Regions from separate parts of the Vibrio orientalis CIP 102891 genome, predicted to be linked through region 1. Evidence: predicted binding sites of a transcription regulator. Region 1 holds the regulator's gene; each other region holds the start of a gene.
What was found. Region 1 encodes CRP, which controls carbon source genes, mostly activating them, when cyclic AMP is high. Its sites were predicted from a motif close to TGTGANNNNNNTCACA; they were not measured.
Positions count from the first base shown of each region.

Region 2: rppH (RNA pyrophosphohydrolase) is a predicted target of CRP. The motif match lies at 1,346-1,361, and genes of this name have one in related genera.
Region 3: mlc (sugar metabolism global transcriptional regulator Mlc) is a predicted target of CRP. The motif match lies at 1,488-1,503, and genes of this name have one in related genera.
Region 4: cytR (DNA-binding transcriptional regulator CytR) is a predicted target of CRP. The motif match lies at 1,014-1,029, and genes of this name have one in related genera.

Region 1 is NZ_ACZV01000003.1:61,219-64,334, reverse strand. It holds gene astD (succinylglutamate-semialdehyde dehydrogenase) at 1-628, shown strand, start outside; gene VIA_RS02400 (DUF1338 domain-containing protein) at 820-1,611, shown strand; gene crp (cAMP-activated global transcriptional regulator CRP) at 1,823-2,455, opposite strand; gene VIA_RS02390 (phosphoribulokinase) at 2,697-3,116, opposite strand, start outside.
Region 2 is NZ_ACZV01000002.1:217,701-220,816, forward strand. It holds gene VIA_RS01820 (DUF6482 family protein) at 1-229, shown strand, start outside; gene mutH (DNA mismatch repair endonuclease MutH) at 226-891, opposite strand; gene rppH (RNA pyrophosphohydrolase) at 1,513-2,031, shown strand; gene ptsP (phosphoenolpyruvate--protein phosphotransferase) at 2,034-3,116, shown strand, end outside.
Region 3 is NZ_ACZV01000005.1:1,497,965-1,501,080, forward strand. It holds gene VIA_RS17450 (chemotaxis protein CheV) at 1-62, opposite strand, end outside; gene mlc (sugar metabolism global transcriptional regulator Mlc) at 195-1,412, opposite strand; gene pyk (pyruvate kinase) at 1,734-3,116, shown strand, end outside.
Region 4 is NZ_ACZV01000005.1:2,343,877-2,346,992, reverse strand. It holds gene priA (primosomal protein N') at 1-925, shown strand, start outside; gene cytR (DNA-binding transcriptional regulator CytR) at 1,278-2,285, shown strand; gene ftsN (cell division protein FtsN) at 2,403-2,945, shown strand; gene hslV (ATP-dependent protease subunit HslV) at 3,113-3,116, shown strand, end outside.

The DNA.
Region 1 (3,116 bases):
TTGTACTTGTGCGCGTCGCCTGTATGTTCCTGTCGGTGAAAAAGGTGACTTACTGGTGAGCAAACTGGTGGACGCGACCAACAAGATTCGGGTCGATCAGCCATTTGCAGAGCCTGCTCCATTTATGGGGCCGCAGATTTCTAAAGCAGCTGCTGACTTTATCCTTGCCGCACAAGCGAATCTGCAAAAGCTTGGTGGTGAGAGTCTGGTGGAAGCGAAAGCGGGTAACGCTGCGTTTGTGACACCGGGTATCATCGACGTTACCGCGATCGCAGAGCTGCCAGATGAAGAGTACTTTGGTCCATTGCTACAAGTTGTTCGTTACCAAGGTCTAGATAAAGCGGTAGAGCTAGCCAATGATACGCGCTTTGGTCTATCGGCAGGTCTTGTGTCTACCGATGACAGCGAGTGGGAATACTTTGTTGACCACATCCGCGCAGGCATCGTTAACCGTAACCGCCAACTAACGGGCGCAAGTGGTGATGCACCGTTTGGCGGTCCGGGCGCATCGGGTAACTTACGCCCAAGTGCTTACTACGCAGCTGATTACTGTGCTTACCCTATGGCATCAATGGAAGGTGGAGAGACAATTCTGCCTGCGACATTGAGCCCAGGGGTTGAGCTATAAAAATTAGGTCATAGAACCTAAGTTAGGGAATTCCCTTCTTCCTCCCTGAGCAGGGAGGCTTTTAACGTCACAGGTTGAAGGCTATCAGACTGATTATCTGGACAAATCGGTTTGGTAGCCTCTTTTATAACTTAACCAATAATAATAACGACTAACCCTATAACGTAAACAACCGTAAACAAGGAGGCGTTATGACGCCAGATGCTTTATTCCAATCGTTATGGAAGGACTATATTCAACGCCTGTGTCCCTCTGCTGAAAAAGTGCATCAACTACTGCAAGAAGATGAAGCACTGATCAATGACCATATCGCGTTACGCACTTTCAATGTCGAGCCATTGGGTATCGCAACTTTAGCGCAGCCTTTCTTAGACGTAGGCTACAAGCCTTGTGGTGACTATCTGTTTGAAAGTAAGAAGTTGGTAGCTAAGCACTTTGAGCATCCAGACCCAAAACAGCCAAAAGTGTTTATCAGTGAGCTAAAAGTGGAAGAGTGTTCACAAGCACTGCAATCTATCGTTGCTAAGCTTGTTGAGCAATTGGACACCAGTAAGCTAAAAGGTCATGAGTTCTTGTCTGGCGGTCGTTTATGGGATCTTAGCTACGCAGATTTCCAAACGCTTGCGGCAGAGAGTGAGTACGCTTCTTGGCTAGCGGCGCATGGCTATGGTGCCAACCACTTTACGGTTAGCGTCAACCAACTGAATGCATTTGAGGAAGTCGTGGGTGTCAACAATCACCTACGTGATGCTGGCTTTACCATTAACGAGTTTGGTGGTGAAGTGAAAGGCTCTCCAGAGGTACTGCTAGAACAATCTTCGACTATGGCGGATAAAGTTGCAGTGCAGTTTACTGAAGGGACTGAAATCATCCCCGGTGGTTTCTATGAGTTTGCTAAGCGCTATCCAATGACAAATGGTGAACTTTACCCAGGTTTTGTTGCAGCATCTGCAGATAAGATTTTCGAAAGTACCAACGGGTAAAAGTAGAAGTGAGAACGGACTTCTCCCTAGTGAGAGTATCCGTCATTCCATAGACCGACGAAGGAGGGAGTAGGGAATCTTCATCGGTTGACTTGGTTATTTAAAGAGATCCCCAACTCGGTCGTCCCTCCATCTCGGGGATGACGCAAATAAACAAAAAGCCACCAATGTCTCCATTGGTGGCTTTTAAAATTTTAACGGTTAATCGAAATTAACGAGTACCGTATACAACGATTGTCTTACCGTGAGCAGAGATTAGGTTCTGCTCTTCTAGCATCTTCAAGATACGACCAACGGTCTCACGAGAACAGCCAACGATTTGACCAATCTCTTGACGAGTGATCTTAATCTGCATGCCGTCTGGGTGAGTCATTGCGTCAGGTTGTTTCGCTAGGTTTAGTAGCGTCTGAGCAATGCGGCCCGTTACGTCTAGGAATGCTAGGTCACCCACTTTTTGGCTAGTCACTTGTAGGCGGCTTGCCATTTGCGCTGAAAGGCGCATTAGGATGTCTGGGTTAACTTGAATTAGTTGACGGAACTTCTTGAAAGAGATTTCTGCTACTTCACAAGGAGACTTAGCACGAACCCAAGCAGTACGCTCTTGATCTTCTTCGAATAGACCAAGCTCACCGATAAAGTCACCTTGGTTTAGGTAAGAAAGAATCATTTCCTTACCTTCTTCGTCCTTGATAAGAACCGCAACAGAGCCTTTAACGATGTAGTACAACGTCTCAGCTTTTTCGCCCGCATGAATTAGCGTGCTTTTTGATGGGTACTTATGAATATGACAGTGTGAAAGGAACCACTCTAATGTTGGGTCGGTTTGAGGTTTACCTAGAACCATAATATCTCACTTCCTCTGCAGGGTACGCTTGTCGCTTTCCATGTTTTAGCAAAGCCTTAAATAGGCCTACTAGGATAAGAGCACTTTACAAATGCTGCAAGCTATCTTGTGTTTCGGTAAGAAATAGTATCCTTTTTCGAAAACGATTTCTTGATTTTAATCGGGTCCAACGACGTATTTACTACGCAAAACTGTGCACATGATCACGGTATGAAAAGTAATCGTGTTCTAGCTGTGAGTATTAGCCAATTTTGCCCGTTTCGATTAATTGTTGAAGAATCGGTCGTACGATTAATTCCATCGCAAAACTCATCTTACCGCCGGGTACAACTATGGTGTTATGGCGCGACATAAACGAGCCATCAATCATTGCCAGTAGGTAAGGGTAATCAACATTTTTGATGCCGCGAAGGCGAATCACCACAAAACTCTCATCTAGGCTTGGAATGCCTTTGGCGTTAAGTGGATTTGACGTGTCGACAGTCGGGACGCGCTGAAAGTTAATATGAGTACGAGAAAACTGTGGTGTGATGTAGTTCAGGTAGTCATCCATTGAACGAACAATCGAGTCCATCACCGCTTCACGTGAATGGCCTCTATCGCGGGTATCGCGGACAAATTTCTGAATCCACTCAAGGTTAACGATCGGTACCATACCAAT
Region 2 (3,116 bases), on a different contig from region 1:
TTCTGATTTATCTCAGTATTTACTCGCCGTGGAATACAAACACAAGCTTGAGCCGATTAAAGTGGATGATGAGCCAATCCACTATGATTCGTTGGAGCTGGTGAAAGAAGAACTATTGCGGTTAGGAGTCGAAAGAGCCTATCTACGCCTACATAACGCCTATGACGAATTTGGCGTCGGAGATGGGCCGTTATATCACGATGTAGAGTTGTCTCTGACGACACACTAAACATAGTGCTGTTCAAGAATACGAGCAGTAAATTGCGTTCTAAGGTAAAACCCTCTTGGTAGGGTTTTTATCGGTTTGCCACTTGCGCCGTACGCTTCAGTTAGCACTCGGCTATTGGCTGCTTTAGGACGTAACTGAAGCATTTCACCATGTCGGGCGTTGATCTGCTCGACACGACCAAGCACGATCATCTCCATCAACTCTTCCCAGTCGGTTTTCAACTGCAGTTCTTCTTCTTCACTTGGTGACCAAATTAACGGTGAGCCGACGCGTCGTTCAGCTAAGGGGATTTCACGTTCCCCTTCGACAGGTACCCATAAGACACGAGACAGTTTATTTCTAACATGGCTAGTTTCCCAGGTCAGTCCGTGAACACCGACTAAAGGGGCAACACAGACAAAGGTGGTTTCTAGCGGTTTTCCTGAATAGCTAATTGGGATGGTTTTTAGCTCGATTCCAAGTTGTTCGAAGTCTTGTGTTGGTTTACTTCCTGCCGTTGCACCTAAATGCCATTCAAGTAATTGACCAACCCAGCCTTTATCGCGGCGAAGATCCGGTGGAACCTCGATCTTTGCTTCATCAGCGAGTTCTTGAAAACTGACGCCTGCAATATTACTCGCACGTTCAAGCAGTTCTTGTTCTGACTGGGGTTCTGATTTCATGTAGCGTCGATCTATCTATGAAGAGGAGGGCTATTGTAGCGGAATCTAGCTAAATTTCGAATGCACTAAGATTGATCGTTATGTGCAAAAGATCATCACTTAACGGGTTATCCACAGGCTTGGCATTAAAATAGTCTATATTTGTTAGTTATGTATAAATTAACAGTGTTTTTATGGTGACAAAATGCTTGTATTTTCAAGTTATTACTCAGTTCGTTATTGGTAAGTGTGGATAAATGCAGTGTTGATTGATCTTTAACCGATCTGAGTTACGGTCGTCTTTTTTAGGCCTTAAGTGTTTTATAAGGTGTTCGGTTTTCTGTAATTGCATGTTTTAAAAGATATAATTGTTTTTAGTTGATGGTTGTAAATCCATCACCCCTCAGGTGCGTCTGTTTATTGATCACTTTCTCATTGATTCTTCACATAGTTATACACAGAAAAGGTGAATAAATGTGGGCTATGTCTCACATGTGTGTGAGTAACCTCTTATTTGATTAAAAGTTATTCATTATTTAAGAGGAAGGTAATATTTTTTGTGTGAGTCACACTAGTAAGTTTGCTCCTACTGGGGATATGTGGAAAAATCACTGTAATTAAGAATTTATTTGAGGTTGGCCAGTGATAGATGGCGATGGTTACCGCTTAAATGTGGGAATTGTAATCTGTAACAGCCATGGTCAGGTCTTCTGGGCTAAACGATACGGACAACACTCTTGGCAATTCCCACAAGGTGGAATTGATGAAGGTGAAACCCCTGAACAAGCAATGTACAGGGAGTTATATGAAGAGGTTGGTCTTACTAAGAAAGATGTCAAAATCGTTGCGACAAGTCGTCATTGGTTAAGGTATAAACTACCAAAACGACTGGTACGCTGGGATTCGAAACCTGTTTGTATCGGCCAAAAACAGAAATGGTTTCTACTGCGCTTGGATTGTGACGAGTCACAGATCAATATGCAGCGAGGTAGTTCCCCTGAATTTGATGGTTGGCGTTGGGTAAGTTATTGGTACCCAGTGCGACAAGTGGTCTCTTTTAAGCGAGATGTATATCGACGCGCAATGAAAGAGTTTGCATCAATGGCGATGCCATTTAAAGAACGCAGAGTCAAAGGTAAACGTAAACACCGAAGAGGATAGACATGCTTTCTCAGCTAAGGGAAATAGTTGAACAAGTATCTAAAGTGGATGAGGTTCATCAGGCTTTAGATATTCTAGTAAAGCAAACATGCAGTGCTATGAACACTGAGTGTTGTACTGTCTATCTTGCCAATGAAGAAATGCAGCGCTTAGAGTTAATGGCGACTCAGGGGCTGCGTTTCAAAGGTGACAAGATTCATATTCGTTTCAGTGAAGGTTTGGTTGGTTTAGTTAAACGTAGTGCTGAACCTTTGAATCTCGCTGAGGCGTCTAAGCACCCCAAATTTAAATACTTCTCAGAGCTAGGTGAAGAGATTTACCAAAGCTTTCTCGGTACGCCGATTATTTACCGCAAGCAGGTGCTTGGGGTATTGGTAGTACAGCAAAAATCACCGCGCTTGTTCAATGAAATGGAAGAGTCCTTTTTGGTGACTCTTGCTGCCCAGTTGGCGGTTATCATCGCTCATGCACAGACCCAAGGTCATTGGCGCTTAGAGAAAAAACAACAAGCGATCCGTGGTGTACCAGCTTCGTCTGGAGTCGCAATTGGTGAGCTGTGGTGGGATGATACTCAGCCGGAGCTCTCAAATGTCTATCCCGCTTCCACGCTTGATGTCGAACGTGAACAAGAGTGGTTACTGCTGGCTATAGAAGAGGCGTTGGGCGACTTTCGTCGCATGCGTAAAAAACTAGACAGTGAAATCAATAAAGATGCACTGGCTATTTTTGACCTTTTTACCCACCTACTAAATGACCCGATGCTGCGCAAAGACTTAAAAGCGCAGATTCAAAAAGGGGATCGTGCCGACTGGGCGCTTCGTCAAGTTGTTGAGTCTTACTCTAATCGTTTTGCTCGTATGTCGGATGTTTACTTACGTGAACGTGCTCAAGACATTCGTGAACTGGGCCAGCGCTTATTATTCTTTTTGCACAATACCGCACAAGATCGTCAGGTTATTGAAAAGCCAGTGATTTTGGTGGTTAGAGAGCTAACGGCAAGCTTGCTCGCTTCGGTGCCCAAAGAGAAACTGCTCGCGGTCATTTCGCTCGATGGCGCAGCCAATTCCCATGCAGCAATCTTATCT
Region 3 (3,116 bases), on a different contig from region 1:
TCCAAGCGGTTCTCACCTACAAGGTTGGTTCGCTGATCAACTGTATTTAAAACTCCAGACATACTACTTCTCGCCAAAGGTGGATAATGTAAAAATAGCCTATAGACAGGCTAAGATAAAAATAAACCCATACATCACTCAAGATTATATGGGTTTATTTAGAATTTAACAGTAAGTGAGCAGTATCTGTGATCTTAGCCTTCAATCACTTTCATTAACAATAAGCCATCATACAATGCCTGTTTAATCAAAGCGGCACCTGGCATTGTTGCCTGTTTATAAAAGCGCGACTCCACCAGTTCTAGGTCTTGGTGGTATACTGGTAAGCTTTGCTCTTCAATACAAGTTTGAATTGCAGGGTAAAGTACTTCTTTAGCTTGGTTAATCGCCCCACCAATCAGCACTTTCTCTGGGTTAAATAGGTTAATCACAATCGCTATCGCTGAACCTAGATAACGTCCGAGCTTTTCAATCACATCAACGGCCAGTGGATCACCGTTTGCTGCTGCTTCACAAATATCTTCAACCGACACTTCTTCAATTTCCGCAAGGCAAGAGTCTTCACCTTGGGCAATTCGTTCGGTCACTTCACTACGAATAGCTTGCGAGCTGGCGACGGTTTCAAGACAGCCACGGTTGCCACAATGACAAAGCTTTCCTTGAGGATCAATTTGAATATGACCAAGTTCACCGATATTACCGTGACGTCCTTGTAGCACTCGGCCATCAAGGACAATCCCCGCACCTAGCCCATGGTGAATCGAGATCAGAACGGAGTTTTCATTGTCTTGCGAATGACCAAACAATTTTTCAGCCAGCGCCCAAGCACGAGTGTCATTGGCAATAAAAACAGGAAGACCCGTCGCTTTGTAAATTTCAGGGCCAAGTGGCAAGTTCTCTACATTGTAGTGTGGCATCTGCAACACCACTCCCTGCTCAGAGTTCACTAGGCCAGGTAGGGTGATCGCAATACTCGTGACACGATCTAACTGTTCGGTATAGGTTTGGAAAAACTCATCAATTTCATGCAACAGCCTAGCAAGCACATCTTCTTGGTCGACTTCATGGATATCAATTTTGGTGTCGATCAACACATCACCACCCAACTCATGCAACGCAATCGTCAAGTAGCCACGTCCTAAACGCATCGAAAGAAACTGCCACCCTTCGTTGTTGACCTGTAGACCAACAGCAGGGCGCCCACGACTAGTCGCTTCCTGAACCGTAGTTTCATGAATTAGATGAGCCTCGATGAGCTCACGAGTAATTTTAGTAATACTCGCAGGCGCGAGCTCACTCTTTTTAGAGAGCTCGATTCGAGAAATTGGACCTTTTTGATCAATGAGTTTATATACACGGCCAGCATTGACCTGCTTGATATGATCAATATGGCCAGGTTGAGCCATGTACATAGAGCACTCCGAATATCAACAACCTGGTAATTTTTTTACTTTGCGAAGTAATTGTGAAGAGCTTTGATAGATCGCCGTGACAAGTGTCACGTATAAACATAATTCTTTGTGTACCTAATCAAATAGCGAAGGATTTATCACATTTAATCTTCCATTTTTTTGCATTAATAAATATGTCTCTTATCACCTTTCAAACCAGAACAAGAGTAAATAACCACCACCCTCTCTCGGCAGGTATATACTTATAATTTTAGGGATGAGAACAAGAACTTATCAACCGCACCGTTTTCGTCGCGGTAGAATTAGATCAAGGAGATTCGAATGACCTCAATCCAAAGAAGAACAAAAATTGTTTCTACTCTTGGACCTTCTACAGATGCACCCGGCATGCTTGAAGCAATTTTGGAAGCCGGCGTGAACGTGGTAAGAATGAATTTTTCACATGGTAGTGCGGAAGATCATCGTGAACGTGCCACCCGAGTCCGTAACATTTCTGCCAAGCTCGGTACTCATGTTGCAATCTTAGGCGACCTTCAGGGTCCCAAAATCCGCGTATCGACCTTTAAAGATGGCAAAGTGCTACTCAACGTAGGGGATATTTTTACTCTTGATAGCAGTTTACCAGCGGGCCAAGGTGATAAAGATGCCGTCGGATTAGACTATAAAGAACTACCAAACGATGTATCGACTGGCGATGTGCTACTCCTTGATGACGGTCGTGTTCAACTGCAGGTAATGGCTGTTAGCGGCACTCAAGTTCGAACCAAAGTCATCATTGGTGGTCCTCTATCAAACAATAAAGGCATCAACAAAAAAGGGGGCGGTCTTTCAGCAGAAGCTCTGACGGAAAAAGATAAAAATGACATCAAGTTAGCCGCAGAGATCAAAGTCGATTACTTAGCCGTTTCATTCCCAAGAAATGGCGAAGATATGAAGTACGCACGCAGACTTGCTACTGATGCTGGACTGCAAACCCGTCTTGTAGCCAAGGTAGAGCGGGCTGAGACCGTCGAAACTGAAGAAAACATAGATGACATCATTCTCGCCTCAGATGCCGTTATGGTGGCTCGTGGAGACCTTGGGGTCGAAATTGGTGACCCCGAGTTGATTGGTGTACAAAAACAACTTATCCGCCGAGCGAGAGCGTTAAATCGAACTGTCATCACAGCCACTCAAATGATGGAATCGATGATGGAAAACCCAATGCCAACGCGTGCTGAGGTTATGGACGTCGCCAACGCGGTTCTCGATGGTACCGATGCGGTGATGCTGTCTGGCGAAACTGCGGCAGGTAAATACCCATTAGAAACAGTGCGTTCTATGGCAGAGGTGTGTGTCGGTGCCGAAAAAATGTCTTCGGTTAACCGCTCCGGCTATCGGATGGACTCGGTGTTTGAAACCGGTGAAGAGACCATAGCTATGTCAACCATGTTCGCAGCCAACCACATGCGCGGCATCAAAGGCATCGTTACCCTAACGGAATCTGGCCGGACTGCACTTATGATGTCACGCTTAAGCTCGGGCCTGCCAATTTTTGCTCTATCAAGAAACGAGCGCACCCTGAATCTATCTGCTTTATACCGCGGCGTGTTCCCGGTCTACTTTGATGACAAAGGAGATACCGGCTTAGAAACTGCCCACGCCGCAGTCGGGGCACTCAGAGAGCGAGGCCTGCTAGATGAAGGAGACTTAGTCATTATCACC
Region 4 (3,116 bases), on a different contig from region 1:
TCGTCGAGGTTTCTCACCCGCTTTGATGTGCCATGAATGTGGTTGGATTGCCGAGTGTAAACGCTGTGATGCCTATTACACTTACCATCAATCCAGCAATGAGATTCGCTGTCATCATTGTGGTTCTCAGCAGCCGATCATTCACCAGTGCCAAGGTTGTGGTTCAACGCATTTGGTGACGGTTGGTGTTGGGACCGAGCAGCTAGAAAAACAGTTGGCGGAGCTGTTCCCTGAATTTAAAACCATTCGTATTGACCGTGATAGCACGCGCCGTAAAGGTAGCTTAGAGAGTGCATTAGGGGCAATTCGTAACGGTGAATACCAGATATTGATTGGTACGCAGATGCTTGCCAAAGGCCACCACTTTCCGGACGTGACCTTGGTGGCACTTCTTGATGTTGATGGCTCACTCTACAGCAGTGATTTTCGCGCCTCTGAACGTTTAGCCCAGCTCTTTATTCAGGTAGCGGGTCGAGCGGGCCGTGCGAGTAAGCCGGGCGAGGTGGTATTACAAACTCACCATCCGGAGCACAGTTTATTACAGGCTTTATTGACTAAGAGTTATCGCCACTTCGCAGACACCGCCTTACAAGAGAGGAAGTTGGCACAATTACCGCCGTACAGCTTTTTAACCCTGTTCAGAGCTGAAGCGAATCAATCGGAAATGGTGGAAGAGTTTTTACGCCAAGTTCGCCATACCTTGGAAGCCCATCCGTTGTTTGATGATTTTTGTCAGGTGCTAGGTCCAACCCCGGCACCGCTGGCGAAAAGGGCAGGCAAGTACCGCTGGCAGTTATTGCTCCAGACCCAAAGTCGTCCAACGATGCAAAAGTTACTCTCAAGTGCCAAGCCGGTTATTCAAATGCTCCCGCACGCAAAAAAAGTGCGTTGGACACTCGACATCGAGCCACAAGATCTCAGTTGATCAAGTCAGCCTAAGTTGCAAGGAGGGGCGCCGAAACAGCTCTCCTTTGGCTTTTGATAAATGTATATGCAGTTTTTTTTCATTTATTTGTGATTAAGATCTCTTACCAGCTGCCTGTTTTGTTAAATCTCCCGTAACTTTACTCTTTGAAATGAATACACTAGGTCATGTGCAAATAGTTTGTTTTTCAACGATAGTTGGTAAGTAAAACGTTTGCGTTGCAATTAAATACAGAAGATAGGTGTTTTAGCCTACGTCACGTCAAGTCGTTCACTGGACGACTAGATGCAATTCATTAGGTTTAGGTGGCCACTAGGCTGCTAAGTTAGGAAATGAAGAGGGTTAAGAAAATATGGCGACAATGAAGGATGTTGCCCAGCTTGCGGGAGTTTCAACAGCGACGGTTTCACGTGCGCTAATGAATCCAGAAAAGGTATCTTCAGCAACACGGAAAAGAGTCGAAGATGCGGTTTTAGAAGCTGGTTATTCACCAAACTCACTTGCGCGTAACTTGCGCCGCAATGAGTCGAAAACAATTATCGCAATCATTCCAGATATCTGTGACCCATACTATACCGAGATTATTCGTGGCATCGAAGATGCTGCTATGGAACATGGCTACATTGTTCTCCTGGGCGATAGTGGGCAACAAAAGAAACGCGAAAGCTCATTTGTGAACTTAGTATTTACTAAGCAAGCGGATGGCATGCTACTGCTAGGTACTGATCTTCCTTTTGATGTCAGTAAACCTGAGCAGAAGAATCTCCCACCTATGGTGATGGCTTGTGAGTTTGCACCTGAGCTAGAGCTACCAACGGTGCACATCGATAACCTCACATCGGCATTTGAAGCGGTTAATTACTTAACCCAGATGGGCCACAAGCGTGTGGCGCAGATCTCGGGCCCTGAATCAGCGACATTATGTCAGTTCCGTCACCAAGGCTACCAACAAGCATTGCGCCGTGCGGGCATCACCATGACGACCAGTTATTGTACTTATGGTGATTTTACCTTTGAAGCTGGTGCAAAAGCGATTCGTCAACTGCTTGCGTTACCTGAGCCACCAACCGCAGTGTTCTGTCATAACGATGCGATGGCAATTGGTGCGATTCAAGAAGCGAAGAAGCTTGGTTTACGCGTTCCTCAGGATCTTTCAGTGGTTGGCTTTGATGACATCCACTTTGCTCAATACTGTGATCCACCGTTAACGACGATTTCACAACCACGCTATGAAATTGGCCGTCAAGCAATGTTGATGATGCTTGAGCTCCTACGTGGTCATGACGTACGTGCGGGTTCGCGTTTACTTGAGACTAAGTTGGTCGTCAGAGAGAGTGCCGCGCCACCTAGAGTTCTGTAATCTTAGATGTTTTAAAGCGGCGCATTTTGATGCGCCGCTTCCATATCTACGCTGTCATCCAGCGACAATCTGGATTAACATATCGGAAGTAGTAACCAACTTTATTGATGTTTAGTCGTGGCAAATAGAGATTACGTAAAAAGAGGCCGTGGCGGTAATAGCCGCAAGCCAGCAAAAAAGAAGAGTGCTCCTCGTCGTAAACCTTGGCGTAGTGGTCTGCTTGCTGTGCTACTTGTAAGTATTTTTGGCTATGGTTTATACCTTCTGAGTACGGATCCCGAGCCACCAGCGCCGGTAGCACAACCGGTTAAACCTAAGCCGAAACCTCAAGCGAAATTGCCACCGCCCCCTGAAGAGAAGTGGGATTATGTCGATAGTTTGCCGAGCCGTGAAGTTGAAGTGAAGGCGAAAGAGCAAGTTGTATCGGACATTCCATACATCATGCAGTGTGGTGCGTACAAAAACGCCCAACAAGCAGAAGCTCGTAAGCTGGATATTGCCTTCCAGGGCATTAACAGTCAGGTCCGTAAGAAAGAAGGCAGCAGTTGGTATCGCGTAGTACTAGGGCCTTACAAGTTCAAGCGTGATGCTGAGCGAGATAAGCATAAATTGCAGCGTGCTAAAATCGAGCCTTGTGCGATTTGGAAAGAGACGCAGTAATACTTACAACCGAAACAATAATAGAAAGCGAGCCTAAGGGTTCGCTTTTGTTTTTATTGACTGTTTATCCGTTGTCATTCCACCTCCTTCTTTCCCCTTGAATTCCCCATCTTGCAACCTCATATACTTCTTAACACTGAGATTAAAATAACTATGAGGCCCTACTCGTGA